DNA from 4 places in the Cryobacterium mannosilyticum genome. Region 1 is predicted to be linked to each of the others. Evidence: riboswitches for the same ligand, from Rfam matches in the RefSeq annotation. Region 1 holds a riboswitch; each other region holds the start of a gene.
The links. Region 1 has a riboswitch for cyclic di-GMP ahead of E3O32_RS06960 (methyl-accepting chemotaxis protein). Riboswitches for the same ligand answer to the same signal wherever they lie in the genome.
Positions count from the first base shown of each region.

Region 2: it holds a riboswitch for cyclic di-GMP, as region 1 does, so the genes downstream of both, gtfA (sucrose phosphorylase) here and E3O32_RS06960 (methyl-accepting chemotaxis protein) in region 1, are expected to answer to the same signal.
Region 3: it holds a riboswitch for cyclic di-GMP, as region 1 does, so the genes downstream of both, E3O32_RS06325 (alpha/beta fold hydrolase) here and E3O32_RS06960 (methyl-accepting chemotaxis protein) in region 1, are expected to answer to the same signal.
Region 4: it holds a riboswitch for cyclic di-GMP, as region 1 does, so the genes downstream of both, E3O32_RS09190 (GGDEF domain-containing protein) here and E3O32_RS06960 (methyl-accepting chemotaxis protein) in region 1, are expected to answer to the same signal.

Region 1 covers NZ_SOFM01000017.1:5,404-12,432, reverse strand. Annotated here, with positions in the region: gene E3O32_RS06975 (chemotaxis protein CheB) at 1-764, opposite strand, end outside; gene E3O32_RS06970 (hybrid sensor histidine kinase/response regulator) at 761-2,869, opposite strand; gene E3O32_RS06965 (chemotaxis protein CheW) at 2,866-3,357, opposite strand; gene E3O32_RS06960 (methyl-accepting chemotaxis protein) at 3,354-5,138, opposite strand; cyclic di-GMP riboswitch class I at 5,579-5,652, opposite strand; gene E3O32_RS06955 (phosphohydrolase) at 5,911-6,348, shown strand; gene E3O32_RS06950 (GNAT family N-acetyltransferase) at 6,356-6,874, opposite strand; gene E3O32_RS06945 (hypothetical protein) at 6,892-7,029, opposite strand, start outside.
Region 2 covers NZ_SOFM01000002.1:27,991-35,019, reverse strand. Annotated here, with positions in the region: gene E3O32_RS00355 (MBL fold metallo-hydrolase RNA specificity domain-containing protein) at 1-864, opposite strand, end outside; gene E3O32_RS17120 (hypothetical protein) at 997-1,152, opposite strand; gene E3O32_RS00350 (TetR/AcrR family transcriptional regulator) at 1,203-1,874, shown strand; gene E3O32_RS00345 (APC family permease) at 2,054-3,652, shown strand; cyclic di-GMP riboswitch class I at 3,826-3,898, shown strand; gene gtfA (sucrose phosphorylase) at 4,182-5,672, shown strand; gene E3O32_RS00335 (hypothetical protein) at 5,799-6,155, shown strand; gene E3O32_RS00330 (magnesium transporter CorA family protein) at 6,184-7,029, shown strand, end outside.
Region 3 covers NZ_SOFM01000016.1:88,834-95,862, forward strand. Annotated here, with positions in the region: gene E3O32_RS06315 (hypothetical protein) at 1-324, opposite strand, end outside; gene E3O32_RS06320 (sensor domain-containing diguanylate cyclase) at 1,038-2,492, opposite strand; gene E3O32_RS06325 (alpha/beta fold hydrolase) at 2,489-3,343, opposite strand; cyclic di-GMP riboswitch class I at 3,361-3,435, opposite strand; gene E3O32_RS06330 (DUF4232 domain-containing protein) at 3,942-5,144, shown strand; gene E3O32_RS06335 (LysM peptidoglycan-binding domain-containing protein) at 5,340-6,143, shown strand; gene E3O32_RS06340 (hypothetical protein) at 6,238-6,573, opposite strand.
Region 4 covers NZ_SOFM01000025.1:34,223-41,251, reverse strand. Annotated here, with positions in the region: gene E3O32_RS09205 (ABC transporter permease) at 1-653, opposite strand, end outside; gene E3O32_RS09200 (sugar ABC transporter ATP-binding protein) at 672-2,192, opposite strand; gene E3O32_RS09195 (LacI family DNA-binding transcriptional regulator) at 2,194-3,228, opposite strand; gene E3O32_RS09190 (GGDEF domain-containing protein) at 3,385-4,923, opposite strand; cyclic di-GMP riboswitch class I at 4,940-5,013, opposite strand; gene E3O32_RS09185 (SDR family oxidoreductase) at 5,217-6,053, opposite strand; gene E3O32_RS09180 (xylulokinase) at 6,209-7,029, opposite strand, start outside.

The DNA of each region.
Region 1 (7,029 bases):
AGTACGAGGCGAAGACCGGCGCCCAGTCGCAGGTGCCGCCCGCCCGGGGCCAGGTAGACCCGCCCGGGGCGGGCGACCTGGTCGTGGACGGCTATCTCGACCGGCAACGCGGAGACCCGGGTCATCCAGTCGAAGAGCCCGCCGGTGAAGTCCGGATGCAGGTGCTGCACCACGAGCACCGGGGCGGCCAGCCCGCCGAGCCCGGCCAGCACCGTGGCGAGCGCCTTCGGACCGCCCGTCGATGCCGCCAGGGCCACAACGGCCTGACGGGTACGGCCGGACGGGGTGGTCGGCACGGCCCCGGGCGGTCTGGCCAGCACGCCCCGGGGGTGGCGGATGGTCTGCACACGGCTGAGTTGGCGCACTGTGCGCCGTAGCCCGGCCTCCAGGTCGGGAGTCCACCGCACGGGAGCCGGCAGCACGTCGAGGGCCCCGGCCACGAGCGCGTCGACCGCGCCCGGCGATTGCCGGTTCTCGATCTGGGTGGAGAGCACGAGGATCGGCGTCGGCGTGTGCGCCATGACCTGCTCGATCAGGGACTGGCCGCTTCCGTCGGTCGTGGAGAGACCGAGGAGGATGACGTCGGGATGTTCGCGGGCGACCCGGCCGATGGCGGCCGGACCGGTTGCGACCTGGCCGAGGCTGACGATGTCGCCGTCGCTCTGCAGCGTCCGGGCGAGGCGGGCGCGGTCGGTGGGCAGGTCGTCGATGATCAGCACCCGGATCGATTTCCCGGAGCGTGGCGCGGCTGCCGGCCCGATCATCGGCGCGCCCCGATCAGCCGGTTCACGGCGAGGAGCAGGCTTCCCTCGTCAAAGCCGCTCTTGAGGATGAAGCCGTCGGCGCCGGCCTCCAGCCCCCGCTGCCGGTCGGCCTCGCTCGAGCGCGAGCTCAGGATCAACACCGGAATGTTGGTCAGGTCCGGGGCCGCGCGCACCGCCTCGGTCAGCGCGAAGCCATCCATCAACGGCATCTCGATGTCGGTGAGGATCAGCTCACTGGGCCCCTCGGCGAGCTTCGCCAGCGCGTCCAGGCCGTCGACGGCCACGCGCACGTCGAAACCGGCACGCTCCAGGATGCTGCGCTGCAGCTCCCGGACGGTCAGCGCGTCGTCGACGACGAGGATGCGCTGCAATGATCCGGCCGAAGTCCGTTCGCCGGACGCGGCGGCGTGCCAGGCGTTCGTCGGATCCGCGGTGGGACGCCGAGGGGAAGCCTGGCCGCGTGTCGCCTGCCGCGCCCGCTGGATCAGCCCGGGCGGGTCGAGCACAAGCAGGATCGAGCCGTCGGGCTCGACGCTGGCCCCGGCGACCGCGGGCAGGTGCGGCAGGAGGGTGCTGAGCCCCTTGATCACCACGTCCCGCTGGCCGACCAGCCGGTCGACCTGGAAGCCGTGCCGCCGGGCGGTGTCGGCCAGCACCACGATCGGGCCGTCCGTGGAGCCGCCGCAGATGCCGAGGGTGCCCGCGAGGGCCGACACCGGAACCGGCTGGTCCTCCACCCAGATCACCGTTCGTCCTTCGGCACTGGTCTGCCGTGTTTCGTCGAAGCGCTGGGAGAGCACGACCCTGTGGAAGGGCAGGGCGAAGCGCTGACCGCCGGATTCCACCAGGAGGCACCGGAGCACGGCCAGGGTGATCGGCACGATGACGCGGAACTCGGTGCCCCGGCCCGGCTCCGAGCGCACCTCGACCCTGCCGTGGGCGGCCTCCACAGTGGTGCGAACGACGTCGAGGCCGACGCCGCGCCCCGACACGTCCGTGACGAACGCCGTCGTCGACAGCCCGGCCCGGAAGATCAGCTGCTGGACGTCTTCGTCGCTCAGCCGTGACGTGTCGACGCCCTGGCCCTCGGCCTGCGCCCGGACCCGCGAAGTGTCGATCCCGCCACCGTCGTCGGTGATCGCCACGATCACTTCGGAGCCGAGTTGCATGGCGTGCAGCCGGATGGTGCCGCCCACCGGTTTGCCTGCCGCGGCGCGCACCACGTCGGGTTCGATCCCGTGGTCGACGGCGTTCCGCACCAGGTGCAGCAGGGAGTCGGAGAGCGCAACGAGCATGCCACGGTCCAGCTCGGTGTCCGCCCCGCGCACCTCCCAGCGGATGGTCTTGCCCTGTGCCCGGGCCAGGTCGCGCACGGCACGCTGGAGCTTGTCGGTGATGGTGGACAGCGGCACCATCCGGGTGCGCATGGCCCGTTCCTGCAGCTCGTTGAGCGTGCGCGACAGTTCGTTGAATTCCGGGTTCAGAGTCGGATCGAGGCCGAATTTCTCCATCAGCATGCTGCCCATCCGAAGGTGGGCAGATGCCGATTCCCCGATCAGGCGCACGAGTTCGTCGAGCCGGTCCATCGGCACCATCACCACGCCGCCGGGCTCGGGGCCGGTGGCAGTTTCCACGCCCATCGGAACCCGTGGGGACGGATCGACAGCGGTCACCGGCGTCGCACTCTCGTCGATGACCATGACGGCGACGACCGGCTCGTCGCCGGCCTCGTCGCCGGCCTCGTCGCCGGCCTCGTCGCCGGCTTCGGTGCAGGCCTCGCCGGCCGGGTTGCCCGCGATGATGCTGCCAAGCTGGTCGGCGCCGGCAAGGAGCGCGTCGATGATCGCGGGCGTGACCGCCAGGGTGCCGGAGCGGATCCCGCCGACGAGTTCCTCGAGCTCGTGCGCCAGCTGGCTCACGCCGTCCAGGCCGGCGACGGCCGCGGAGCCCTTGAGCGTGTGCAATTCGCGGAAGATGGCCCGGATCAGGGCTTCGTCACCGTCCTGCTGCTCGAGCAGGAGCAGTAACCGGTCAAGCTCGGCGAGGCGTACCTCGGCCTCCTGGGCGAACAGCGCACGGATCTGGTCGATGCCCAGGATGCTCATCCGGCCGACCCGGACCGGGTGATGGCGCCCACAGGCTCGATCGCTCCGACAGGCGGGCGAACCGGCACGGAATTCTCACCGGCACGCAGCGGGCGGTCCCTGGCCAGGAGAAGGTCGGGGTCGAGCCGCACGACGACGCTCTCCTCCACCCGGTAGGTGCCCGCAGTGCCCGGCAGGTCGGACGGACCGACCGGGTCACCGAGGCCGGCCCGACGAGGAAATGCGGTCGCGGTGAGGGCGACCAGGCCCTGCCTGGACTGCAGCACGACCGCGAACATCGGAGGTTGCCCAGCGGGCAGGCCGAGAAGCGCAGCCGTGTCGAGCAGCGGGACGATCTGCCCACGCAGGTTGAACAGGCCGAGCACGTGCGAAGGCGCGGTGACCAGTCGGGTGAGCGATGGCGCGGCGACCACCTGGCTCACCCGGTCGATCGACACGGCGAAGAGGTCCTCCCCCACGGGAACCAGCACAACGTGCGCTTGCGTCATCGCTCTCCGTTGCCTGCACCGGCGGTGGCTTCGAGGTTGTGGGCCAGGTCCGCAAGGTCGCCGGCCGAGGCCGCGATCTGGCGGGCGGTGATCGAGATCTGCCGGCTGGCGTCGGCGAGCTGTTCCATGGTTTCCACGACCTGCGCGGTGGCACTTCGCTGCTGCTGGGTGGTCAGGCTGACCTGACCGTTGGCATCCGTCACCGCTTCGAGCTGGAGCAGACCCTGCTGCATCTGCTTGGCGCCCTTTTCCATCGCCATCACGGTCGCGTTGGTTTCATGCTGCACCGCGCTGACGATCTCGGCAATGTCGCCGGCGCTGGACTTGGACCGTTCGGCCAGGCGCCGCACCTCGTCGGCGACGACCGCGAAACCGCGGCCGTGCTCGCCGGCCCTGGCCGCTTCGATCGCGGCGTTGAGGGCGAGCAGGTTGGTCTGGTCGGCGATGTCGTTGATCAGCACCAGGAGCGACTCGATGTCCTTCACCCGGTTGGCCAGGGCCAGCGTACGTTCGCTCGAGACGAGGATGTCGGCCTCGGCCTGTTCGAGATTTCGCCGGGTGTCAGCGGTTTGGCGGGCGACATCGTCAACGGTGTCGGCGATCGCCACCGACGACCGCGCCAACTCCTCGGTGGTGGCGGTGGCCTGCGTGACCGCGGCGCTCTGCTGGGTGGTGATCGCGGCGAGCTCGTCGGAAGATGCCGACAGTTCGGTGGCCGCGGAATTCACCTCGACCCCGGCGCCTTCCAGCCGGGCGATGAGTTCCTGGCTGGTGTTAAGCATGGCGTTGAGCGAGTCGGCGAGCACCACCATCTCGGTCGGCCCGGTGGGCACGGCGCGCGCCAGCAGGTCTCCGCGGGTGACCCGACGGGCGACCGCAGTGAGCTTGCGCACCGGCCGGGCGGCACTCCAGGCCATCAGGCTGGATGCGAGCACGGCGAAGAGCACGCCGACGGCCGCCAGGAGAATCGACCGCTGCACCTGTTTCTCCACGGGGGCGAGCACCGCGCTCGCGTCTTCTTTCACTATGAGCACCCAGTTCAGGCCTTCGACGATGTCGTAGCCACCGATGGCGTCGTGTCCGTCCTCGTCAATGAAACGGGCGCTGCCGGGCTTGCCGGTGCGAGCCGCCTGTGCGACCGGTTCGCTGTCGACGATGGTCGTGAGCATCCCGCCGGCCAGCAGCGCGGACTGCTCCGTCGCGTCACCCATGGTTTCCGTGCTGTAGATCAATCGGTGGAGTGAGTCGACCGCGACGACCTCGACGCCCTTGCCCAGGTCACGGTTGAGCAGCTTGCTCAGGGCGGTCGGGTCGAGGTTGGCGATCAAGACGGCGCGTACCGAGCCGTCGTCGGCGAGCAGCGGCTGGGCGAGCACCCAGTGCAGCCGGTCGCCCTGAAGGGTCAGGGGGGTGAAGACGGTCTCGCCGGCGACGGCCGAACGGAACCAGTCCTGCCCGGTCGGGTCGAGGGCGACGCCTGGGCGGCTGGAGGAGAGAACCTTACCGTCCACGTCAGTGATCTCGATCAGGGTGTAGCTGCCGAATGCCTCGTCGATCTTGGCCAGGCGAGTCGCGAGCACGGAGCTGTCCAAGTCACCGGCCGACGCTGCGACGACCGACAGGTCGCCCTTGCGTTCCCTAATCCAGTCTTCCAGCCGCAGGCCGACCGCCGTGGCGACGGTGACGCCCTTGTTTTCCGCCGCCGCGGTCAGGCTCGCCGCCGAGTCCGTGGTGAGCACGACCGTCGAGATGATGACCAGCGGCACGGAGACTGCGAGCATTGCGGCCGCCAGCTGCACTCCCAGGCGACGCGGTAGCTTCCGAAGGCGGCCGAATGGTTTCCTGGCCATGGTTTACTACCGGTCTTTCTAGTGCTGAGTGTGTGTCAAACGGCATATGCGAACGTGCATGGCGAAGTATTTCGCCCGGCCGCGACCCTGCCGTGCGGTGAATGCGAGGGGGGACCGAACCCGAATCGGTCCCCCATCGCAATTCCGCGTCAGGGCGGCCACCCGAAGGTCGACCTGACTTCCCTCAGTCCGTCGTCTGCTTACCCAAGTCGACGACGGATTGATGGAGTTTGTGGGGTGACGGCCGCCGTCGCAACGGGGCTGTCGACTGCGGGCACAGTCAGGGTGGCATCAGGCTGCGTCAGACCATCGGACTCGACGCGGGCGTCGGTCTCCAGGAATGGAAAGCTCATCTGCTTCGGCCCTATTCATTCGGTAGGCCGGCTGACCCGAAGGTCCCGTGCCTTTGCGACCCCGTTTCTCAACGGGTGTGCCCTTGCGAAAGACGTATGAACCGTCTCGCCGGTGGTCGGATGACCACCTGGTTCGAACCTAGCAGCCCGGGGCCGGATCCGACCCCGACGACGTCGCGGAATGTACCCCCAGTGCGGGGTGCACGAAAGGGGTTGTTTTGCCGGTTTTCTCATGGATACTCCCCCCGTTCACGGGGGCGCGCTACCGTGTGCCGAGCAGGCGCCCACTGGACTCCACGTCCGGCCGGCCGTGCACTCACTCTCGATCGCACTACCCCAGGGGGATCATCATGCCAGGCACAGCAGTCGCACCGTTCGTCGCCACCGCCCGGTCCATCGCCACGGCCGCTCACCGCGGCCAGGTCGACAAGCTGGGTGCCGCCTACATCGATCACCCCCGCCGGGTCGCCGAACGTCTCGCCGACCCGCTGGGGCAGGCGACCGCCTGGCTGCACGACGTGCTCGAGGACACGGATGTCTCCCCCAGCGATCTGCTGGCCGCCGGCATCCCCGGCGGCGTCGTCGCCGCGGTCGAACTGCTCACCCGAACGGATGCCGTGAGCGACGCCGACTACTACGCCGGCATCCGCGCCAACCCGATCGCCCTCGCCGTGAAGCGCGCCGATATCGCCGACAATCTCGAGCCGTGGCGGGTGGCGCAACTGGACGTCAACGTGCGGGAGCACCTGGCCGCGAAGTGTGGGAAGGCTTTGGCCGTGCTCGAGTGACGCCCGGTCAGCGGTCGGCGAACTCCCCGACCGAGGCGGCCAGGAGCGCCACCACGACGGTGTCGTTCTTGGTGGACTGTTGGCCGATCTGGGCGAAACCGAGGCGGGAGTGGAACGCCAGCGACCCCGGGTTCGGTGGTTCGAGGTTGACCTCGCAGAACACGACGACGGCCGCCGATGCCTCGGCCGAGTCGAAGATCGATCGGTACAGCACCTCGCCCAGCCCCTGGCCGCGGGCCCCGTCGGCCACCACGATGCGGTCCACGTAGAGGAACTCACGGGACCGTTCCGCGAACCAGCGGTAGTTCTCACTGGCGTAGTCGGCGTCCGCGGCGAAGACGATGGCGAAGCCGAGCACGTGCTCGGGCGCGGCATCCGTGGTGACCACCACGGCGAGCGCGCACTCGGCGAGCAGCGCGGCGAGGCTCGCCTCGTCGAGGGAGTTCACCGCCGGGACGGCAGCGTTGTTCAGCCGCAGAACCTGGGCGGAATCGTGCGGGAGCAGCGGGCGAAGCGAATGGGGCATGCTGACGACGATACGGCCTAAGCCTCCATGTCGTCGTGGGTGACGATGCGGATCAGTTCGATCCCGCCGTCGGGCTTCTGCCAGAAGTGCATCCGGCGGGCGGCCGGCGTGTTCTGCTCAATCGAGACGCGCATGCACCGGGCGCCGTCCCAGCG
Region 2 (7,029 bases), on a different contig from region 1:
GTAGATCTCGGCGGCGTCGACCGCCATCGGGCTGTTCAGGTAGACCGGGATCGCCGGGATCTCGCCGCGGTCGCGCAACCGGGAGAGGTGCAGCAGCACGGTCTCGGACCGGCCGACCGCGAAGGCGGGGATCACGATGACGCCGCCGCGCCCCGCGACCCGGCGGATCACCTCGCCCAGTTCGGCCTCGGGATCGGCCGGGTCGTGCGTGCGGTCCCCGTAGGTCGACTCCGCCACGAGCACGTCGACGGCCTCCAGCGCACGCGGCGGGTTCATCAACGGGTCGTTTGCCCGGCCGAGGTCGCCGGTGAAGTGCAGGGTCGACTCACCGACCGAGAGCCGGATCTGGGCCGCCCCGAGGATGTGGCCGGCCGGAATGAAGGTGGCCCGGATGCCGCCGCCGAGGTCGATCTCCTGGTCGAAGTTCCGGGGCCGGAACGATTCGAGGCTGGTCACGGCATCCTCCGCCGTGTAGAGAGGACGTGGGTTCTCGTGCCGCGACGACTTGCGCTTGCGGGCGAAGTTCGCCTCCTCCTCGAGGAGGTAGCCGCTGTCGGGCAGCAGCAGCGAACAGAGTTCCGCCGTCCCCTTCGTCGTGTAGACCGGTCCGTCGAAGCCGTCTCGCACGAGCGCGGGGAGGTAGCCGGTGTGGTCGAGGTGCGCGTGCGTGAGCAGCACGGCGTCAAGGGACTCCGGTGCCACCGGGAAGGCGAGCCGGTTGCGGTCGCGCAGCAGCTTGTAACCCTGGAACAGGCCGCAATCGATGAGGATGCGGCGACCGGCCGATTCGACCAGGAACCTCGAGCCGGTGACCGAGTCGGTTGCGCCGAGGAACTGGAGCCGGGAATCTGACCGTGCCGTCATGGTGATCACCCAATAGAGATCGACGAAACTCCGGCACGACTGCACCATCTCGGCCGGTTCGCCCGCCTTCCGGGGAGGCAATCGGCCGAACCACCGGCTCATTCCTCACGGTAATTTTGATGCCGGTCCGTGTCAAGGGTTCGCGGGAACCACGGGCCGCTCCGGCTCCGAGAGGTCGGCGGCGGCGGTCGAGCGCAGCACAGCCTCGACCTGACGCACTGCGGTTTCTGACCGCCGGTCGTGCTCGGCATTGCTCTCTGCGGCATCCGCGAAATGACGACCGGTCATTTCGGATGGTCTACTCTGGCCATCTCACGCTCTTCGAGAGGAGCCGCCGGATGACCGCCGACGCCAGCGCCGCGCCACGCCGCGCCGGGCGCCCCCTGGAGATGGTGTTGTCGCGCACCCGGATCACCGCCGCCGCGCTCGCGCTGATCACGACCGAGGGCTACGGCGGCTTCACCATGTCGAGCCTGGCGAGGACCCTGAAGGTCGCTCCCTCCGCGCTGTACAACCATGTCTCCTCCAAGCAGGAGGTGCTGCAGTGGCTGGAAGACCACGTGATGACCATGGTCGACGTGAGCGGGTTCGGCTCAGAGCCCTGGGATGACGCCATGCGCCGCTGGGCGTGGTCTTACCGGGACGTGTTCGCCCGGCACTCTCCCCTGGTTCCGCTGGTGGCCGTGCTGCCGGTGACGGGCGCCCCGGAGACCCTGAAGATGTACGAGACCGTTGCCGTGGGGCTGGCCGGTGCCGGCGTGCCAGTGGAGACGATCATCCCGGCCATCGTCGCCGTCGAGTCGTTCATCTTCGGCTCCGCCCTCGACGCCAACGCGCCGGCCGACATTTTCGACACCGGCGAGCTGGCCGACTCGAGCCCGACGTTCACCGCGGCCGTCCTCGGCCAGGATCGGAGCACCGGGGAGCGCCCCGCCGACGTGGCCTTCCGGTTCGGGCTCGAGGCGCTGCTCGCGGCTGTCCCTGCCACCAGGCCGGGGCCTGACGCCTGAGGACGGTGCAAACATCCGGAATGTTATCTTTTTCTTTCGGATTCGCTTGCATTCCTCTGCCGCCCGGCTCAAACTAAACGAACCCAATTCATTTAGTCGGCGGCGCGACGCCATCCCTCCCCTCGCGCCCGCCGTCCCCACCCACACATCGTCAGTGAAGACGCATGAAAGGGATCACCATGACCGACCTCTCGACCCGGCCAGCCCCGGCCTCCCCCACCGGCGACCACCAGCCGCACGTGCACAGCAACCAGCTGCACGACGCGGCCGGATCCACCCACGGCATCACCAGGAAGGGCCTCAAGGGCGGCCAGCTCGGCCTCCTCGCCGTCGTCGTCATGGGCGTGTCCTCGGTCGCCCCGGCGTACAGCCTGACCAGTTCCCTCGGCGCCACCGTGAGCGAGGTCGGATTCCAGGTGCCGGCGATCTTCATCGTCGCCTTCATCCCGATGATCCTGGTCGCCCTGGCCTACCGCGAGCTCAACGCCGACTCCCCCGACAGTGGCACGTCGTTCACCTGGACCACCAAGGCGTTCGGACCGTTCGTCGGCTGGATGGGCGGTTGGGGCATGCTCGCCGCCAACATCATCGTGCTCTCCAGCCTGGCCGGCGTCGCGGTCAGTTTCTTCTACGTCTTCCTCGGCGAAGTCTTCGGCAATCCCGGCCTGGCCGCGCTGGCCGACAACACCGCCGTGAACATCGCCACCTGCCTGGCCTTCGTCGCTCTCGCCGTCTGGGTCAGCTACCGCGGCCTGCACGCCACCAAGCTCGTGCAGTACAGCCTCGTCGGCTTCCAGCTGGTGGTCCTGGGCATCTTCACCGTGACGGCCCTCATCGGCGCCGGCTCCGCCGCGTCGACGACGGCGATCCCGTTCGACTGGGCGTGGTTCGACCCGACCAGGGTGGAGAGCTTCAGCCAGTTCGCCGCCGGGATCTCGCTGGCGATCTTCGTGTACTGGGGCTGGGACGTCTGCCTCACCATGAACGAGGAGACCAAGGGCGGCCAGAAGACGGCCGGCAAGGCAGGAACCCTCACCGCCCTCGTGGTGCTCGGCCTCTACCTCGCCCTCATCGTCGCGACCATGATGGTCTCCGGTGTCGGCGTCGACGGCATCGGCCTGAGCAACCCCGACAACCAGGGCAATATCTTCGCCGCCATCGCGTCGCCGATCATGGGACCGCTCGCCGTGCTGATGTCGCTGGCCGTGCTCGCCAGCTCGGCCTCCTCCCTGCAGTCCACGATGACCTCCCCCGCGCGCACGCTGCTGGCGATGGCGCACTACAACGCTCTCCCGCCGAAATTCGCCACCATCAGCAAGCGGTTCGGCTCGCCGGGCTACGCCACGATCGCCGCGGGTGCCATCGCCGGCGGGTTCTACGCGGTCATGACGGTCATCAGCGTCAACGTGCTCAATGACACGATCATGTCGCTGGGCCTGATGATCTGCTTCTACTACGCCCTGACCTCGTTCGCCTGCGTCTGGTATTTCCGGCAGAGCCTGTTCAGCAGCATCCGGAACTTCGTGATGCGCCTGCTCGTGCCGGGGCTCGGCGGGCTGATTCTCACCGTGGTCTTCGTGCAGACCGCGGTGAGCAGCTGGAGCCCCGACTTCGGCAGCGGCTCTGAGCTCTTCGGGATCGGACTCGTCTTCGTGATCGGCGTCGGTCTCCTGCTGCTCGGCGGCGCGGTGATGGGCCTGACCTATTGGCGCCAGCCGAGCTTCTTCCGCGGCGAGACCCTGCGTAAGGACACGCCCGCACTGGTGGTCCCCGAGTAGGGGCAGGCCGTTATCCGCCGCGACATCCACCGCTGACAACCGCCGCTCCGGCCCCGCCGTGCTGGTCGACACCCGACCAGCACGGCGGGGCCCTTGCCGTTCCGCCGCCATCCGGCGATACTGCCTCCGAGGCCTGCTGATCTTCCCATGCCGGCCGGGCGGTTTCTCACCGCCAATCGCACGGGCACACCCGTCGCAAGGCGGGGTCGCAAAGGCACGGGACCCTGGGTCAGCCGGCCTACCGATTGGATAGGACTGGCACAGCATGAGTTTTCCCTTCCCAGAATCCAACGTTCGAAACGGGCGGGCGGCTCCCCCGGTTCAGACGGATCCCTCACACGAGTCCGCCCCGGAGGCCGCCGGCGCCGGGATCTCCTGGTTCGGCTCGTCGCCGGCCGTCGCGGTGCCGCGCAAATTGCGCTGACCTTCCGCGTGCCGTAACTTCTGAACCGGTGCCGCGATTCCTTCACGGGTCGCGGACTGCCGCCGCGTCGCCGACCGGTGTGCCGCCGGAATGCCGGGAGCCAGAATGTCCGCTGTTGAGCTGCTCGTCTACGCCGATCGACTGGGCGGCACCGTCCCCGAGTTGCAGGCCGTGCTCGACGGGCCGCTGCGCGCGTTCTCGAGCGTGCACGTGCTCCCGTTCTACATTCCCTTCGACGGCGCGGATGCCGGGTTCGACCCCGTAGACCACGCGTCTGTCGACCCTCGCCTCGGCACCTGGGACGAGATGCGGTCGCTCGCCCGCACCCGCGGACTCACCGCGGACCTCATCGTCAACCACGTGTCGTCCTCCTCGGCGGAATTCGTCGACTGGCTGGACCGTGGCGACGCCTCGGAATTCGCCGGGATGTTCCTCACCTTCGACACCGTATTCCCGAACGGCGGCACTGAGCGGGAGATCACCGCGTTCTACCGTCCCCGCCCCGGCCTGCCGTTCACGGCCTACCAGGGTGCCGACGGCAGCCGCCACCTCGTCTGGACGACCTTCATGCCCACCCAGGTGGACCTGGACGTGAACCACCCGGCCGCGCGCAGTTACCTGCGGCGGGTGCTCCGCGCCCTCGCCGACGGGGGCGTCAGCACCGTGCGGCTCGACGCGGTCGGCTACGCCGTCAAGACCCCGGGCACCGACAGTTTCATGACGCCGGAGACTCTCGAGTTCACCAAGGTCGTCGTCGCCCTGGCCCACGAGGCCCAGGTCGACGTGCTGGTCGAGGTGCACGCGCACTACAGCCAGCAGCTCGCGATCGCCCCGCTCGTGGACTGGGTCTACGACTTCGCGCTCGCCCCGCTTCTGCTGCACTCCCTCGGCACCGGCACCGTCGACCGCCTCGCGCGCTGGTTCGAGATCCGGCCGGAGAACGCCATCACCGTGCTCGACACCCACGACGGCATCGGAATCATCGACGCCGGCCCGAACGGGGACCGTCCCGGGTTGATCAGCCAGGACGAGATGGCCGCCATCTTCGCCCGCGCCGCCGTGGCCACGCACGGCCACTCCTCGATCGCCTCCGTGGTGCCGGAGTGGTTCACCCTCCCGCACCAGATCAACGCGACCTTCTTCAGCACGCTCGCCGGCGAGACGGCGCCCTACCTCCTCGCCCGCGCCGTGCAGCACTTCCTTCCCGGCCGCCCGCAGGTCTACTACGTCGGCCTGCTCGGCGGACTCGACGACACCAGCCTCTTCGCCGAGACCGGGAACGGCCGCGACGTGAACCGGCACCGTTACCCGGCCGACGAGGTCAGCCAGGCCCTGGGCACCGAGGTCACCCAGGCCCAGCTCGGGCTCGCCCGGCTGCGCACCGGGCATCCGGCGTTCGACGGCGAATTCAGCTGGGCGACCCCCGTCGAGGACCAACTGCGGCTGCTCTGGTCGAACGGGGACGCCCGCGCGGAACTGACCGTGCGCACCACGCTCGGTGCGCCGAGCTTCCGGATCGAGCTGGCGGATGCCGGCCGCGAACAGGTGATCGACACCCCCGCCGGCCTCGCCTACTGGGAACGAATCGGCCTGTGACCTGAGCATTCCCCGCTTTCGGGTGTCCTCATTCCTGCCGACAGCGGAATCGGTGCGGCCGCGCTACGTTGGCCGCATCGACCTGGGTTTGATCCATCGAAGACGGTCGCGGGGGAAGGCAATTCCATGAAGAGAGTCTCGTACTGCGGAAAATCGTTCCTCACCACCGACGGCGCAGCGGACGCGCTGCTGCAACTGGCGGTGGCCCTGCCGGTCTGCAACAGCTCCGAGCTCCTGGAGCTGCCGGCGCTCACCGACGACGGCCACACCATGCTGGTGCAACTGGTCGTCGGCCCGACCAGTGAATTCCTCAGCGTGCCGGAGAAGACCCGGGCCAAGGATCCGGACACCGCCGACGCCGTCGCCTACCTGCGCGAGCGCACCCGGGTGCTGACCACCCGCGCCGAACCGGCCTACGCATACGCCTATGCCGACGCCGGCACACAGTCCAATAACGGCTGGGACGACCTGTACGGGCTCTGAGCCGGGCGATAGCTGGTTGACTGAGGAGGTGCAGACACCTCGAACCCGCTGTTACCGTGATGGCCTCCTCGTCGGTGAGGACTTTTCGCTCGCCGACGTGTCCGAGCACCTCGAGGCAGCCGACTCGGTGGTGTGGGTCGACCTTGACGATCCGGGCGAGGACGAGCTCGCCCTCCTCGCAGAGGAGCTGGGGCTGCACGAACTCGCGGTCGAAGACGCGCTCAGCCTCGGCCAGCGACCCAAGCTCGACCGCTATCCCGACCACCTCTTCCTCTCCGCCTACTCCGCCGCCCTCGACCCGGCCACCTCGCGGGTGACCACGCACGAGATCGCAGCGTTCATCACCGACCGCGCCCTCGTGACCGTGCACCGGAACGGCCGGTTCGGCGTGGACGCGGTCGTCGCCCGGTGGGACTCCTCCCCCGACCTCGCGAAGAACGGGGTCGCGTTCCTGGTGCACGGGCTGCTCGACTACCTCGTCGACGGCTACTTCGAGGCGGTCGAGGCCCTCGACGACGAGATCGAGGAGCTGGAGAGCCAGCTTTTCGTTCCCACCGCCGACCAGGAGCAGGTGCAGCGGCGTTCCTTCGAGCTCCGCAAGAGCCTGGTCACCCTGCGCCGGGTGATCCTGCCGATGCGCGAGGTCGTCAACACGCTGCTCCGCCGCGACCTGCACCTGCTCGGTGACGAGATGGGGCCGTACTTCCAGGACGTCTACGACCATGTGCTGCGGGCGATGGAATGGACCGAGAGCCTGCGGGACCTGGCCACCAGCATCCTCGAGGCCAATCTCGCGATCCAGGGGAACCGGCTCAACGTGATCACGAAGAAGGTGACCGGGTATGCGGCCATCATCGCCGTGCCGACGGCGATC
Region 3 (7,029 bases), on a different contig from region 1:
CCAACCGAATGTGCCTGATTCGATAGATGCGATCTCGGCCTCAGGAGCGAACACCCTCATGCCGCCGGCTACAGTAGCGAATATTTTCATGGAGGCATCTGTGAGCGCCAGCATGACAAAGAGTCCCACGCTCAGCACGGCGAGGCCAATCAATGTGACCCCAGTGAATCCCAGCGCCCAAATCATGGTGCGACGTCTCCCCGTCCAGAAGGGCAGGACGACGAGAAATATGGCCGACAGCGATAGTGCTACCCGGAGCACCACGGTGGTCGACTCTTCGTAATTGGACAGCAGGATTACGACTCCCGTCATGAATGTGACCAAGTTGAATGCTCCTGCTACGAGCAGCGCCGAGGCTCCGAGCCAGAGGGGTAACGGACGTTGGCTCTTTCGTTTCGAGGGCACATCTAGTCGGGGTGTCCTCAAGGGCCTTATAAAACCTTGGCCATTTAACATGTCGCCCTTCGATTCCATCAATTGCTGTCATCTAGCCACGAGGGAGCAGTTCTCGAAGAGCGGGCAATTCTGGCGGTCACCCACGGGAAACCGTTCCCGCGGGTCAACTTGCCGGTCCCGAACCAGGGCGCGCCGGAAGCGGTCAATCGCAGTCCAGCGTCCTGCAGGCCGACACTCCAAGGCCTTGGAACTCCAACTCGCTCTCAGCCCCAACGTGGGCATAACGGGCCGCTTCTTAGCTGAGGGATTCCTCGGGAGCGAAGACCAGCGCAGGGCGAAGTCGCCCTTTCGCGGGCGCGTACCGTGACCGTGCTGTTGACGCAGTGAGAGCGTGGAAAGAAATATCCCGACCGAAAAACCAGACCCATAGCCCAGACCACCTAAACGGCCCTGAGGAAATGGTCCCCGCGTGGGCTCATCCGCCGTCCCGCAAGCCGGACGGTCAGCGGGCGCCGAGAGCCGCCCAACCGAACAACGGCGACCAAGGTACGAATGGCTCACGCGGGGCGGTTCTGTTTCCTGTTCCTCCAGGTGAAGGAGGCCACGGCAACCGTGCTGGAGGACCACCACCGTGTCGCCGATTAGAGTATCGGGCGGTTCTCCGCGGGCGAGGTGTCTTCGACTATGACGGTGGTGTCCTGGTTCTTCCCCGCGCGCTTGGACCGGTACATCGCCTCATCGGCTTGTTCGAGTATCAGGTCGGGAGGGATGTGATCCGGGACTCCGCCGAGATACAGGACGGCGCCGATACTCCCGGTGACCCGTTTCTGGCTGGCGCGCCCGGTGAGCGGCTCGCGGAGGGCGGCATGGAGTCGTTCGACGATACGGTCCACCTCTTCGGGTTTCACGTCCTCGCAGAGGACCACGAACTCGTCCCCACCGAGTCGCCCTACGAGGTCGCCGTGACGGACGACCGACGACAGTCTGGAGCCAATTTCGCTCAGCACGCTGTCACCGGTGGCATGTCCCAGCTCATCGTTAATGAGTTTGAAACCGTCCAGATCGATGAGGAGGAGTGCTATCGAACGGTGGTTGAGTCGTGAGAGGTTCACCGCGTCGCTGAGACGTTTTTGGATGAGGCGACGGGACGCAAGGCCCGTAAGCGGGTCGATTAGCGTTAGCCGTTCAAGTTGCTGGAGGAGATGGATGCGCGTCAGCGCCTGGGCGGACTGACGTGCGAGTGCTTCATACAGCCCGATGTCGTCCACTTCGAAGCTCCTTGAACGTGCGAAGGAACTGATCAGGACACCGAGTGGAGATGCTTCTTCCGACAACGGCACGGACACGAGCGTCTCCACCTGGGCGCTTCGCATCACTTCGGCGAGCCCTGATGGCTTGGTGATGGGATCAGCGCGCGAAAGAATCATCGTGCGTTCGGTGCGGGCCAGTACACCGGCTGGCCCGTCGCCGGACAGATCGAGCAGTCCCAGCGTCGGATTTCCCGATGCTAGGACCAGCTTCCCCTCAGCGCTCAGGAGGTACATCGAAACGTTAGTCGCAGCGAATGCCTCACGGGTGATCTTCGTCAGCTGATTCGCCAGCTCAATGTCGGTAGTGGCTCCGGTCAACACTCTCGATGCGTTCTGTAGCACCCTTATCCGAGTTTCCGACGCTTCCGCCTTGCGTTGGGAGGCGAGGAGCTCTCGCTCGTATTCCTGGCGTTCGCTGGCGTCGAAGACGGCCGTCCGGATGGTAACGGGTTCCCCATTTCCATCGGTGGTCACGGTGCTGTTGAGCATCATTGGCAGCGCGGTGCCGTTCGCGTGCCGGAACGACACCGCCACCGCTTTCACTTCACCTCGCAGGTGGAGCACCGGGAGATATCGAGTCTCGAACATCAACTGGCTGCCTGGTCGAAGGAACGAGACGAACGGCTGGCCGACGAGCTCTTTGCGCTGATACCCCGTCCACTTGAGCAGAGTCTTGTTGACTCGGATGATGATGCCGTCGATCGTTGTAGAGAGGTGCCCGCACGGAGCGTGCTCATAGAGGTCCTCGAATAGGCTCTCGACCCGCCGATCGCCCCCGTCACTCATTTCAGGTAGGCAAGAATGGCATCCGTTAGAGCGTCGGGTGCCGACAGGTTAGGGATGTGGCCGGTGGCTGCGAGAGTGACCAGGGTACTGCCTGCTATCTGTTGGTGAATGTAGCGCCCTACGGCGGCGGGAGCGACGATGTCGGCGGTGCATTGCAGGATCAGAGTCGGCGTGGTGACCAAGGGGAGGTCCTCCCGGTTGTCGGAAAGGAACGTGACACGCGCGAAATGGCGGGCGATCGTCGGGTCGGTGCTGCAGAAGTTCTCCGTCAGCTCATCTCCTAGCTCCGGTCGGTCCGGGTTGCCCATCATCAGTGGTGCCATGACCGACGACCAGCCGAAATAGTTCGAATCCAGATCATCCAACATCGCATTGATGTCCTCGACCTCAAATCCTCCCTCGTAGCCCGGCGCATTGATGTATCGAGGGGACGGGGTGATCAGGACGAGAGCGCCGAAGCGGGACGGGTCACGGTTCGCGGCGAGCACACCAATCATCGCGCTAACAGAGTGACCGACATACACCACGTCGGTCACGTCCAGCTCATCAAGGATCTCGAGCAGGTCGTCCGCGTACCCGAGCAACGAGTCGTACTTCCAGAAACTGTAGGCAGATGCATCGGAACTGCCTGCTCCAACATGGTCGAACACGATGACTTTGTAGTCCGCGAGAAAGGCCGGGGTGACAAATCGCCACGCGCTTTGGTTGCACCCGAAGCCGTGTGCGAACACGATCGCACGGCCGTTCGGGTTGCCACTCACCGTCACATTGTTGCGCCGCGAGGCTGCCGAGAGCTCTTGAACGGCAACAGTCGTCTCCTCGGGCGAGGGCGGCCCAGCTTCCATGAGCATGCGGGTGGTCCTTGCTGTTCGGTAGCCCGGCTTACAGCGTGTTTTCCGTGGCTTTGCGTACCCGGCTCGCGCCGGGTTTGCCTGCATGATGAGCAAACGCCCATACGTCGGCTGACTCTATCAGGGGACCCAACCACACGGACCGCGTTCGCTGCTCCCCGGTGTCGTTGTTTTTGCCCTGCCCTATCCGCCGCAGACGCCCTGATTACGACCTCTGCCGGAATCGAGGGCCGCCCCCTGCCCGACGACGGGAATAGGTCCTTAGACATCGCCGGCGGAAACGCTCTCCCCGGCACTTAGTCAAAAACGCGAAGTTGTTAGGTCCGCTATTCAATTGCGCGGCGACGCTGTCACTTTCTTATCGGGTAGGTGATTCGGTTAAGCAAACCTGTACCGCCACGCGCCGCCACGAGCACCGGGCAAATTTTGGCATGTCTCATACGCGCCTGTCAGCTTCGCACGGCACCTGATGGCGGAGCGGTGCGGCTCGGACGAAAGGGGAACCCTTAGCGGAACGGCTTGGATCGTTGGACCTTGTCTTGCCAATGTGCCCGTAACTGCGCGTGATGCCTGCCCGGCGGTGAAGTAGTCTCTGGGGATGACAAGGCCCGGCCACAGTACATTTCCCTGGATTCCGGCGTCCGTCGCCGCCGCGTGGTGGGTCGTGTGCGCCGGCGGATTCGGATTCCTGACCTGGTTCGCTCTGGTCCCCAACGCCTTCGTGAAGCACCTCCTGCCGGAAACGATCCCGCGCAGCGTCTGGTTCTGGTCCTGGCCGTGGATCGCTCTCGCTCCTCTTGCCTCGGCCGTCGTCGTCTTTGTGGTTTACCTGTTGCTGGCGCGCGTCATCGTCGACCGGATTGACGGGTCGCGCACAGCCCGGTTCTTCGCCCTGTGGTTCGTGGCGGTTCTGACCGGCTTCCTCGCCACCCTCCCGTGGGTGATCAGCGCGATCGTTGCGTCATTCCCGCCGTCCCGCGCCGCATTCGTGCTTGACCCGGCTGGTGAGTCCGTTCTCCTCAGTGGGTACTGGGGGATCGCCTGGGGGTGGTTGCCGGCTCTGTTCACCCTGCGCCGCGCCCAACCGGCCGACCCGGCCCACCCGGCTCAGCCGGGCGGGGATGCCGTCCCGGCGTCGGCCGCACCCGGCCCGTTGCGCACGCGCCCGCTCGCCGTTCTTGGCAGCATCGTCGTCGTCGCCGTGATTCTTTCCGGTTTGGCGGCCGGTACGGGGAGCCGGGCCGCACGGCTCGCTGCGGCGGCGGAGAACGCCCGCGCCAATGGGCACACCCTCGGCTCCCTGCCCGACCCGGATGTCCCGGTCACGCCGCCGCCCACCATCGCGCCCGCAGCGGCCGATCCCGCCGCCGACTGGTGCACGCCCGACCAGGCGGCGTTACTACTCGGAGACCCGGACGCGGCCATGGGGCACCGCACTCTGTCGATCCAGGCGATGAACTTCACCGACTCCCCGTGCACCCTTAGCGGCTACCCCGACCTCGCCTTCGCGGATGAGAACGGGTCGGCCCTCGACGTCACCCTCGTGCACGGCGGAACGTTCATGACCGTCGACGAGGGAGCCGATCCCATCGTGGTTCCAGCTGGCGGCTACGCCATCGCCCGGCTCGGCTGGGGCGCCATGGCCACAGCGGATGTCCCCACGACATACACGCTCTACGCGGCGCTCTACCCAGGCCTGGTTCGCGGTTCCTGGCCCAGCACCCTCGACATCGTCGCGGGCGGCGAAGTCTCCGTCACGGCCTGGTCACTGACAGACGCCGGCCCTGACCCGCAGCCTTGAACCGGAGCCCGTCGAGACCTGAGCGTCAAAACCTCGAGACTTTGAACGGTTGGTCTGAGCCTTCGCAGTGCCGATTCAGACAGAGCGATCGGTGCGTGCGGTAGCGACTTCGGACGGGCCAACTCGTCCGTCGGGCCCGCGGCTGGACCGGCGATGCGGCCGACTGCCATACTGGGCTCGGCGGGGAGGGACCTGATGCCACGACTGACGACATCCGTTCTGGGGAGCATCGCTCTGGTGCTCGGACTGGTGGCCTGCTCGCCCCCGACAACCGAGACTCCACCGGTCGACACGGCCGTCAACACTGATGCGTCGGCCCCACCCGACCGCGCGGCCGACGCCGTCATCCCTGACGGTGTCATCGGTACGGCCGAGCTCACGTCGCCCTCGGGGGACAACACCGTCTCCGGAACCGTCGTCGTCACGGCGGAAGGCGGCGGGTTCGAGGTCGCACTGAAGAACTTCCACTCGGACGTTCCCGGAGGCGTGCAACTTTTCTTCAGTCCCTGGTCGGAGACCACGACCTGCCTGGCCGACATGCACAGCTTCTCGTTCGGCAACCTCTCCACGGACGCCGATCAGCCCGGGCTGAGTATGGGCCCCATGGACTTCTCTGGGGGCGACCCCAGCTACTACCTGACCGCCGTCATCACCGCGAACCCCTCGGGCACGAACGATCCTGACGGCTGCGTGCTCACTCCCTGGGCGGTCGGCACGATCACCTGGGACGTGCCGGACACCCGCCCCGGGCTGCTCGCCGTCGATACCGGCGCCCGGTTCGGCGCCGGCGGCGCCACCGCCACAACCGATGGCGCCCCCAGCTCCTACCGTGCGGTCGCCGGCGACACGCTCAACGACATCGCAGATCGCTTCGGCATCACGGTCGATGACCTCGGCTTCCTCAACCCGCTCACCAGCCGCCAGCTCCAGGCCGGAGACGAGCTGAACCTCCGGGTGGCGCTGCGCGGCGGCGCCTCGGTCCCGCCGCCCTCGAGCTGAACGCCGTTCCAGGGCATGAACGGCAGCTGTCGCCCCATGGGGAACCCTCAGCGCGCCGGTGCCGCAGGTTAATCCCGGTGTCGAGCCGAGGGAGTCACTTATCGGGGTTGACGATCAGGAAGTCGCCGAGCTTCGTCCACCCGTCCGGGATGATGTCGTCGGCGACCACGACTCTGGCGCTGCCCGTCTCGGAGCTGCTAACCCACAAACGTGTTGCGTTGACATCTGATGCGCAGCTGGATGCTGCGCCGTCCGGCGGGTTGGAGATCACGAGGCAGTAGCCGGGTGCCCCGGAGGCCGGATCGATGTGCTTCGTGAGGAAGTAGCTGACGCCAGCGTGCTCGCCGACGAAACGGCTGGATTCGGGATCGCTCGTTGCGTCTTCGACCCCGGGCGGGAGCACGTCGTCCGGGCCGCTCTCGGCGGCCAAGAAGCCTCGGATCTGCGAGATCGAATCATCGGGTGCGCACCCGGTGAGGACCAGCGCCGCCGTGCAGATCAGTGCGCCCGCCCGAACCCTTAAACAAACCATTGCCCACGCTCCAGTCCTGTTGTCTCCTGACGGTACTGTGTCGCGGCACCAAAGATGATGACATCCACGGCCGGTTCTTGGCTCGCCTTGACCGGAGCCGCGTTCGATGAACGAAAGTCCGGGCCGCCAGCCAGCTGCGGAAGTTTCTCCGTCTGGGTCAGTACCCGAATCTGCTGAGGCGGTGCTGGTCGTTACGGTCGATACTCTTTCGGCGGCGGCGATGTTGGCAGGTCGCCGGGGGCAGCTCGGCCTCCGAAAGTCATGGTGGCGATCGAGGACAGCCCGGCACCGATGCCCTTGGCGAGGAAGGACAGGATCGCCCCCAGTACTTGCCATGGCCCAGTATGGCCTCGT
Region 4 (7,029 bases), on a different contig from region 1:
ACGAGGATGCGCTTGACCGGCAGTCCGGACAGGCGCGCGGCCTCGGCGTTGCCGCCGACGGCGTACATCGAGCGGCCGATCACGGTGCGGTTGAGCAGGAATGACGCGACCAGGGCGGCCACCAGGAGCACCACGATGGGCATCGGCACGGGACCCAGGTTTCCGCCCAGGAAGGAGACCTCGGCGGGCGTCTTGATCGGGCGGCCGTCGGAGATGACCAGGGTCAGTCCGCGGGCGACGCTGAGCATGGCGAGGGTGGCGATGAAGCTGGGCAGCTTGCCGTAGGCGTTGGCGAGGCCGTTGACCACTCCGGCGAGCAGACCGGCGACGAGTCCGCCGACGAGGGCGAGCCAGCCCGGCAGGCCGGCGCTGACGAACAGCCAGCTCGACACCATCGCCGAGAGGGCCGCGACGGCGCCGACCGACAGGTCGATCCCGCCGGCGACGATGACGAACGTCATGCCGAAGGCCAGCACAGCCACCGTGGAGACCTGGATGCCGATGTTGAGCAGGTTCTGCCCGGTCAGGAAGTCGGGGGTCGCGATGAACAACGCGATGCAGAGCACGACGAGGCCGACCAGGGCACCGTTGTTGGCGAGAAACTTCTTGTAGTTGAAGCCGCGCCTCGTTGCGGGCTGGGTTGTCGTTGACATGCGTGGATCCCTTTTCTTTCAGTTCTTCTCGTCGACATCGCGGGCGGCGAGTGTCATTACTGCGTCCTGGGTGGCCTCGGCCGTGGTGAGTTCGCCGGCCAGCTTGCCGTCGCGCATCACGAGGATGCGGTCGCTCATCCCGAGGATCTCGGGAAGTTCGCTGGAGACCATGACGATCGCGCCGCCGGCCGCGGTGATCGCGTTCATCAGCTCGTAGATCTCGACCTTCGCGCCGACGTCGACTCCACGGGTGGGTTCGTCGAGCAGGAGCACAGTGGAGGCGGCGATGATCCAACGGCCGAAGACGGCCTTCTGCTGATTGCCGCCGGAGAGGGCGCCGACCGCCTGGTCGATGGTGTGCATCCGGATGCGCAGTTTCGTCGCGACCGCCTGCGCCCGGCTGCGCTGGCCGGCGAAGTCGGCCAGGCCGAGCCGGGCGGTGGAGGCGAGGGTGGCGTAGCCGAGGTTGTCGTTGACCGAGGCGCCCGTCACGAGGCCCTGCCCCTTGCGGTCCTCGGGGACGTGCCCGATGCCGGCCTTGATCGCCGCCTGGATGTTGCCCTTGGGCAGCGCCTGGCCGCGCACGGTGACGGTGCCGGAGTCGTAGTGGTCGGCGCCGGCGATGGCGCGGATCAGCTCGGTGCGGCCCGCTCCGACCAGGCCGGCGATGCCGAGCACCTCGCCGGCGCGCACGGTGAAGGTGATGTCGGAGAACCGCCCGGTCGAGCTTAGGTGCTCGACGGCAAGGATCTCGGCCGGCTGGGTCTCGGCCGGCTGGGTCTCGGCGCCGGTGTTGCGGGGGTACTGGTCCTCGATGCTCCGGCCGACCATCAGCTTGACGAGTTCGTCCTCCGGGGTGGAGGCCGGCACCTCGGCGACGAACTCGCCGTCGCGGAGCACGGTCACGGTGTCGCCGACCTCGGCGATCTCGTCGAGGTGGTGGCTGATGAAGAGCATCCCGACGCCGCGGCTGCGCAGGTCGGCCATCACGGCGAACAGGCTCTCGGTCTCGTGCCGGGTCAGTGCCGCGGTCGGCTCGTCCAGGATGAGGATGCGGGCATTGATGCTGAGCGCCTTGGCGATCTCGACGAGCTGCTGCCGGGCGATGCCGAGCTCGCCGACCAGGGTGTCGACGTCGATGTCGAGGCCGATCAGGTTGAGGGCGGCGCGCGCCCGGTTGCGGAGGGCGCTGCGGTCGACCATGCCGTGCCTGGTCGGCATCCGCCCCAGCATCACGTTCTCGGCGATGCTCATGGTGGGCACCAGATTGAGTTCCTGGTGGATGGTGGCGATGCCGAGCTCTTCGGCGGCGCGGGTGGTCGGCAGTGTGACGGTCTTGCCGTCGACGACGATCCGGCCGGCATCGGGCTGGTAGACGCCGGCCATCATCTTGATCAGGGTCGACTTGCCGGCGCCGTTCTCACCGAGCAGCACCTGCACCTTGCCGGCGTAGACGCTCACGGTGACGTCCTTGATGACCGTGACCGGGCCGAACGTCTTGCCCACGTTCTGCAGGGTGACGAGTGGTTGTTGGCTCATTTCAGTTCGTCCTTAGGCTGGGCCCGGATGCGGGTGAGGTGGGGGTAGACGACGAGGCGCGCACGATCAGTTCGCTGGGCAGCACCACCGACTCCGGCTTTCCGCCGTCGATGACCTGGAGCAGCATGTCCACGGCGATCCGGCCCATCTCCTCGACGCTGTGCGAGATCACGCTCAGCGCGGGGTTGAGCAGGGCGAACCATTCGATGTCGTCGAAGGCGATCAGCGCGATGTCGGCGCCGATCCGGCGGCCGAGCTTGTGCAGGATGGCGATCGCCCCGACGGCCATCAGGCTGTCGGCGGCGAGCAGGGCCGTCGGCGGCTCGCGCAGCTGGAGTAGGGCGTGCACGCCGGCCGAGCCGCTGGCCGCCTGATAGTCGCCGAAGTAGACGAGTTCGGGATCCTGGCTGAGTCCGGCGGCGGCGATCGCCCGGGTGAACGCGGCGAACCGGTCCCGGCCGGTGGAGGTGGCCTGCGGCCCGGAGATGTAGCCGATCCGAGTGTGCCCGGCCGCCGCGAGATGGTGGACGGCCTGCCGGATGCCGGCCTCACTGTCGGTGGTCACGCTCGGGATGTCGAGGCCGTCCACGGTGCGGTCGACGAAGACGGTGGGGATCTCCCGGGTGATGAGCGAACGGATGCTGCCGCTGCCGTCGCCGAGGGGGGCCACGATGATGCCGTCCACCCGGCGGGAGATCAGCGTGTCGAGGTAGCGGTCCTGCTGTTCCTTGCGCTCATTGGCGTTGCCGAGCAGGGTGACGTAGCCGGCGGCCAGGGCGGCCTGCTCCACCGTGTGGGCCAGGTCGGCGAAGAAGGGGTTGCGCACGTCCGAGACGAGCAGGCCGATCGAGTCCGACCGGGTCGAGCGCAGGGCGCGGGCCTGGGCGTTGGGCCGGTAGTCGAGTTCCGTGACGGCCGCGGCGACCCGCGCCCGGGAGTCCGGTGAGGTGGCCGGGTTGCCGGAGAGCACCCGCGAGGCCGTGGCCACGGAGACGCCGGCGAGCGCCGCCACGTCCTTGATCGTGATCGCAACCATCGGGTGTCACCTCGTCGTGTTATATGGAATCGTTTCCATGGAAACGATTCCATACTACGACGCTGAGTGAGCATCCGTCAACCTCGTCCTGTCGGGGCCGGCGGAGCGGGCCCCGCGCCCCGCTCCGGGCACCGCGGTCGGGTCCGCGGCGCCGAGTCAGGCGTGGACGGTGTGGTACCGATCCGCGGTCAGGAGGCCGGGGGTGAATGGCTCGACCCGGCCCTTTCCCTTCGCCTTGGCGGCGTACATCGCCACGTCGGCCTGGTGCACAAGCTCTTCGATGCCGACTCCGGCGGCGGGCGTCGCGATGCCGATGCTGGCGCCGACCCGCATCGACTCGGCGCCGACCAGGAACGGTTCTGCCACGGCGTCGACGATTCGCTGGGCGATCTCGGTGGCCTCGGCCAGGCCGGTGCCGTGCAGGAGCACCGCGAATTCGTCTCCGCCGAGCCGCGCGCAGACGTCGGTCGGGCGCACCGAGGCGCGCAGCCTGGCGGCGACCTCGACCAGCACGATGTCGCCGGCCCGGTGCCCGAGCTCGTCGTTCACGTCCTTGAAGTCGTCCAGGTCGAGGAAGAGCACCTGCAACCCGGCCGGATCGTCGCCGCCGGCCAGGCCGGCGGAGAGTCCAGCGAGCAGCGAGGCGCGGTTGTGCAGGCCGGTCAGCGAGTCGGTGCGGGCCTGCGCCGAGAGCTCCTCGTGCGCGTGGCTGTTGCGGATGGCGAGCGCGACCTGGCCGGCCAGGCCCCGCACGGAGAGGATCGCCTCGGCGGGGATCCTGCCCGGCGCGCCGACCAGCAGCCAGCTCCGCTCGTCCCGCCCCTCGAATTCGAGGCACTCCCACATCAGCGGCTCGCCGACCGCGGCGTTCAGCGGCGCGGGGTCGAGGATGCGGGCGACGGATGTCCCGGGCCGGGTGAACAGGACCTCGCCGGGGAGCCGGCCGGGGACGTTCCGGAAGTTGCCGGCCGTGCCCGCGACCCGCAGGGTGCGCCCGTCCGGTGCGAGCAGGACGAGCCGGAGCCCGGGAGTCGCCGCGCAGAACTCGGCCGAGGCCGACCAGCCCAGGGCCAGGATCGCGGCCGTGCTGGTGGCGCCGAGCAGCTGGGAGCCGGTCGCGGCGAGCACGCGGTCGCGCCCCATGCTCTGCTCCCGGGCGGCGAGGGACTTGCCCAGCTGGCGGGCGATCAGCACGGTGAAGAACATGGTGGGGAGAACGCCGAGGAACGCGCCGAAGTCGGTCCCGATCCTGTCCTCCCGCAGCAGCGGCCACACCGCGTAGAGCGAGCCGAGGGCCGCGGCGAACAGGCTGACCCGCAGCAGGGCCTGCGCGCCGGAGCCGTACAGCGACCGGAACCAGAGGGCGCCGAACATGACCATGACCACGGCCGACGCCTTCGGCGACGCCAGGGCGAATGCCATCATCGCCAGCGCGTCGATCAGGTCGACGCCCAGGGGGATGCGCCGGCGCACGAAGCCGGTGGTGAGCGAGGAGACGAGCACGGCACCGCCGGCGAGGCCCAGGGCCAGCAGCCCGCCGCGCGCCGTGAGCAGCACCCCGGGGAGGGCCAGGACCACGGAGACGACGGCCAGCCAGAGGAAGAGCCAGCGGGCGCCATCCGCAATGCCCGTGGGCCGCGTGAAGATTCCCGACCCACCCGTGCGGACGGCGGGGCCGTCGGTCACTGTGTTCATCGATCTGGTTCCTGTTCCCGGTGGGCCGGCTGACCATGAGGCCCCGTGCCTTTGCGACCCCGCCTCGCGACGGGTGTGCCTTTCCTCCGGCCGACGGTTGTGAGCTCGTCCGGGGGCGCACCTTCAACGTAGGCGAAGACCACCCCGTTGTCCTCATAAATGAGGACCCCAGTTCGGGGCACGCCGGCGCCGGCGCGTTGTTGGTGCGTTGCGGAAAAAGCACCCTCCCGCGCCACGAAGGTGCATTGTCCGCATCTCAGCGGGCGGGCGACGGATGCGGCGGGGCGGGCAGGTCAGCGTCGGCCGGTGAAGGCGTCCATCGACCGGTACACGCCGAAGACCCGGCCGGCGACCAGGTCCCACGTCGGCAGGGGGAGCAGGCCCCGCACCGCGCTGGACAGGCCGACCGTCCACGGCATCAGGAGCCTCGGACGGCCCGCGAGCATGGCCCGCCACACCCGGTCGACGACATGCTCGGGCGTCATCAGCGGGGTGAACAGGGGGCCGCGGGCACCCTCGAACATGCCGGTGGAGATGTAACTCGGGCAGACAGTGGTGACCTTCACCTGGCCGTGGCCCTGCTGGGTGAGCTCGAGGCGGAGGGAGTCGCTCCAGCCGATCAGCGCGGCCTTCGACGCGGCGTAGACGCTCATCCGGGGAGTGGATAGCATCCCCGCGGCCGACGCGATGTTGACGATGCGCGATTCGCGGCCGGTTCCCTCGATCATCGCGGGCAGGAACTCACGCGTGATGTACATGGGGGCGAGGGCGTTGACCTGCATGGTCGGCCGGGTGTCGTCGCCGTTGTCATGTTCCCAGAAGTAGGAGCCGCGCACGATGCCGGCATTGTTGATGACGATGTCGGGGTTGCCGACCTCCATCCGCACCCGCTGGGCCGCCTGGGCGATCGCTCCCAGGTCGGCGATGTCGACGACGTACGGCGCCACCTGGCTGCGGCCATCCGAACGTTCGTTCAGGATGGCGGCGGTGACCGCCAGCGCCGCGGGGTCGCGGTCCCAGAGGATCACGGCCTTGGCTCCCTCGGCCACCGCCCGCTCGGCGTAGAGGCGGCCCATGCCCATGGCTGCGCCGGTGATCAGCACGCGGGCTCCGGATACGGTTCGAGTCATTGCTCCATCATCCCAAGACTTTCCCTGCGGACCACCCGCCACCCCGCCACCCCGCCACCCGCCACCCCGCCACCCCGCCGAGATCTGCCATTCCGGTCGAGGTCGACCGGCACGCCGGTCGGTCTGGACCGAAAAGGTCGATCACGGCGAGAGGATCACTCCAGGCTCCGCCGCACGGCATCCGCCCAGAGTGCGGCCCGCTCCTCAATCTGGGCGGCGGAGCCCGGCCGCGGATCGGCCACGTGCCGCCGCGCCGGGGCCAGTGGCCCGGCGATCCCGGCCCGGTCCACCTGCCCGACGGCCAGTCCGGCGACGAGCGCCGCCCCGCGAGCGGATGCCCCCGGCACCTCCACGGCGGCCAGCCCCCGGCCGAGGTGGTCGGCCAGCATCCCGCGCCAGGGCGGCGAGGTCGTGCCGCCGCCGGCGAGCCAGAGGTCGCCGCCGGACCGCGCGCCGAGCGCCGTGTGCGCCGTGCGCAGCGCGAGCGCCACCCCCTCGAGCGCCGCCAGGGCCAGGTCGGACCGGTCATGGCCGAGGTCGAGCCCCACCCAGGCGCCGCGCAGGTCCGGACGGAGGTAGGGCGTGCGCTCCCCGACCAGGTGCGGCAGGAAGAGCGGTGCGCCCGGGCCGATCGACCGGCCGGCGAGGTGGTAGAACTCCGGCCACTCGTAGCCGAGCACGCGGCGCACCCAGTCCAGCGCGAGCCCGCCGCCGAGGATCGCCGCCATCCGGTACCAGCCGGTCTCCGCCGCGAAGCAGTGGATGCCCCGCTCGGCCGCCGGGGCGGGCGCGGCCACCGGGGTGACGAACTGGCCGCCCGTGCCGAGGGTCAGCTGCACGGCGCCGGGAGTCACGAGCCCGCTGCCGAGCATCGCGGCGGCCGCGTCGGCGAGGCCGTGCGCCACCGGGATACCCGCCCGCAGGCCGAGGTCGGCCGCGGCATCCGCTGTCAGCGGCCCGGCGATCTCGGCGGCCT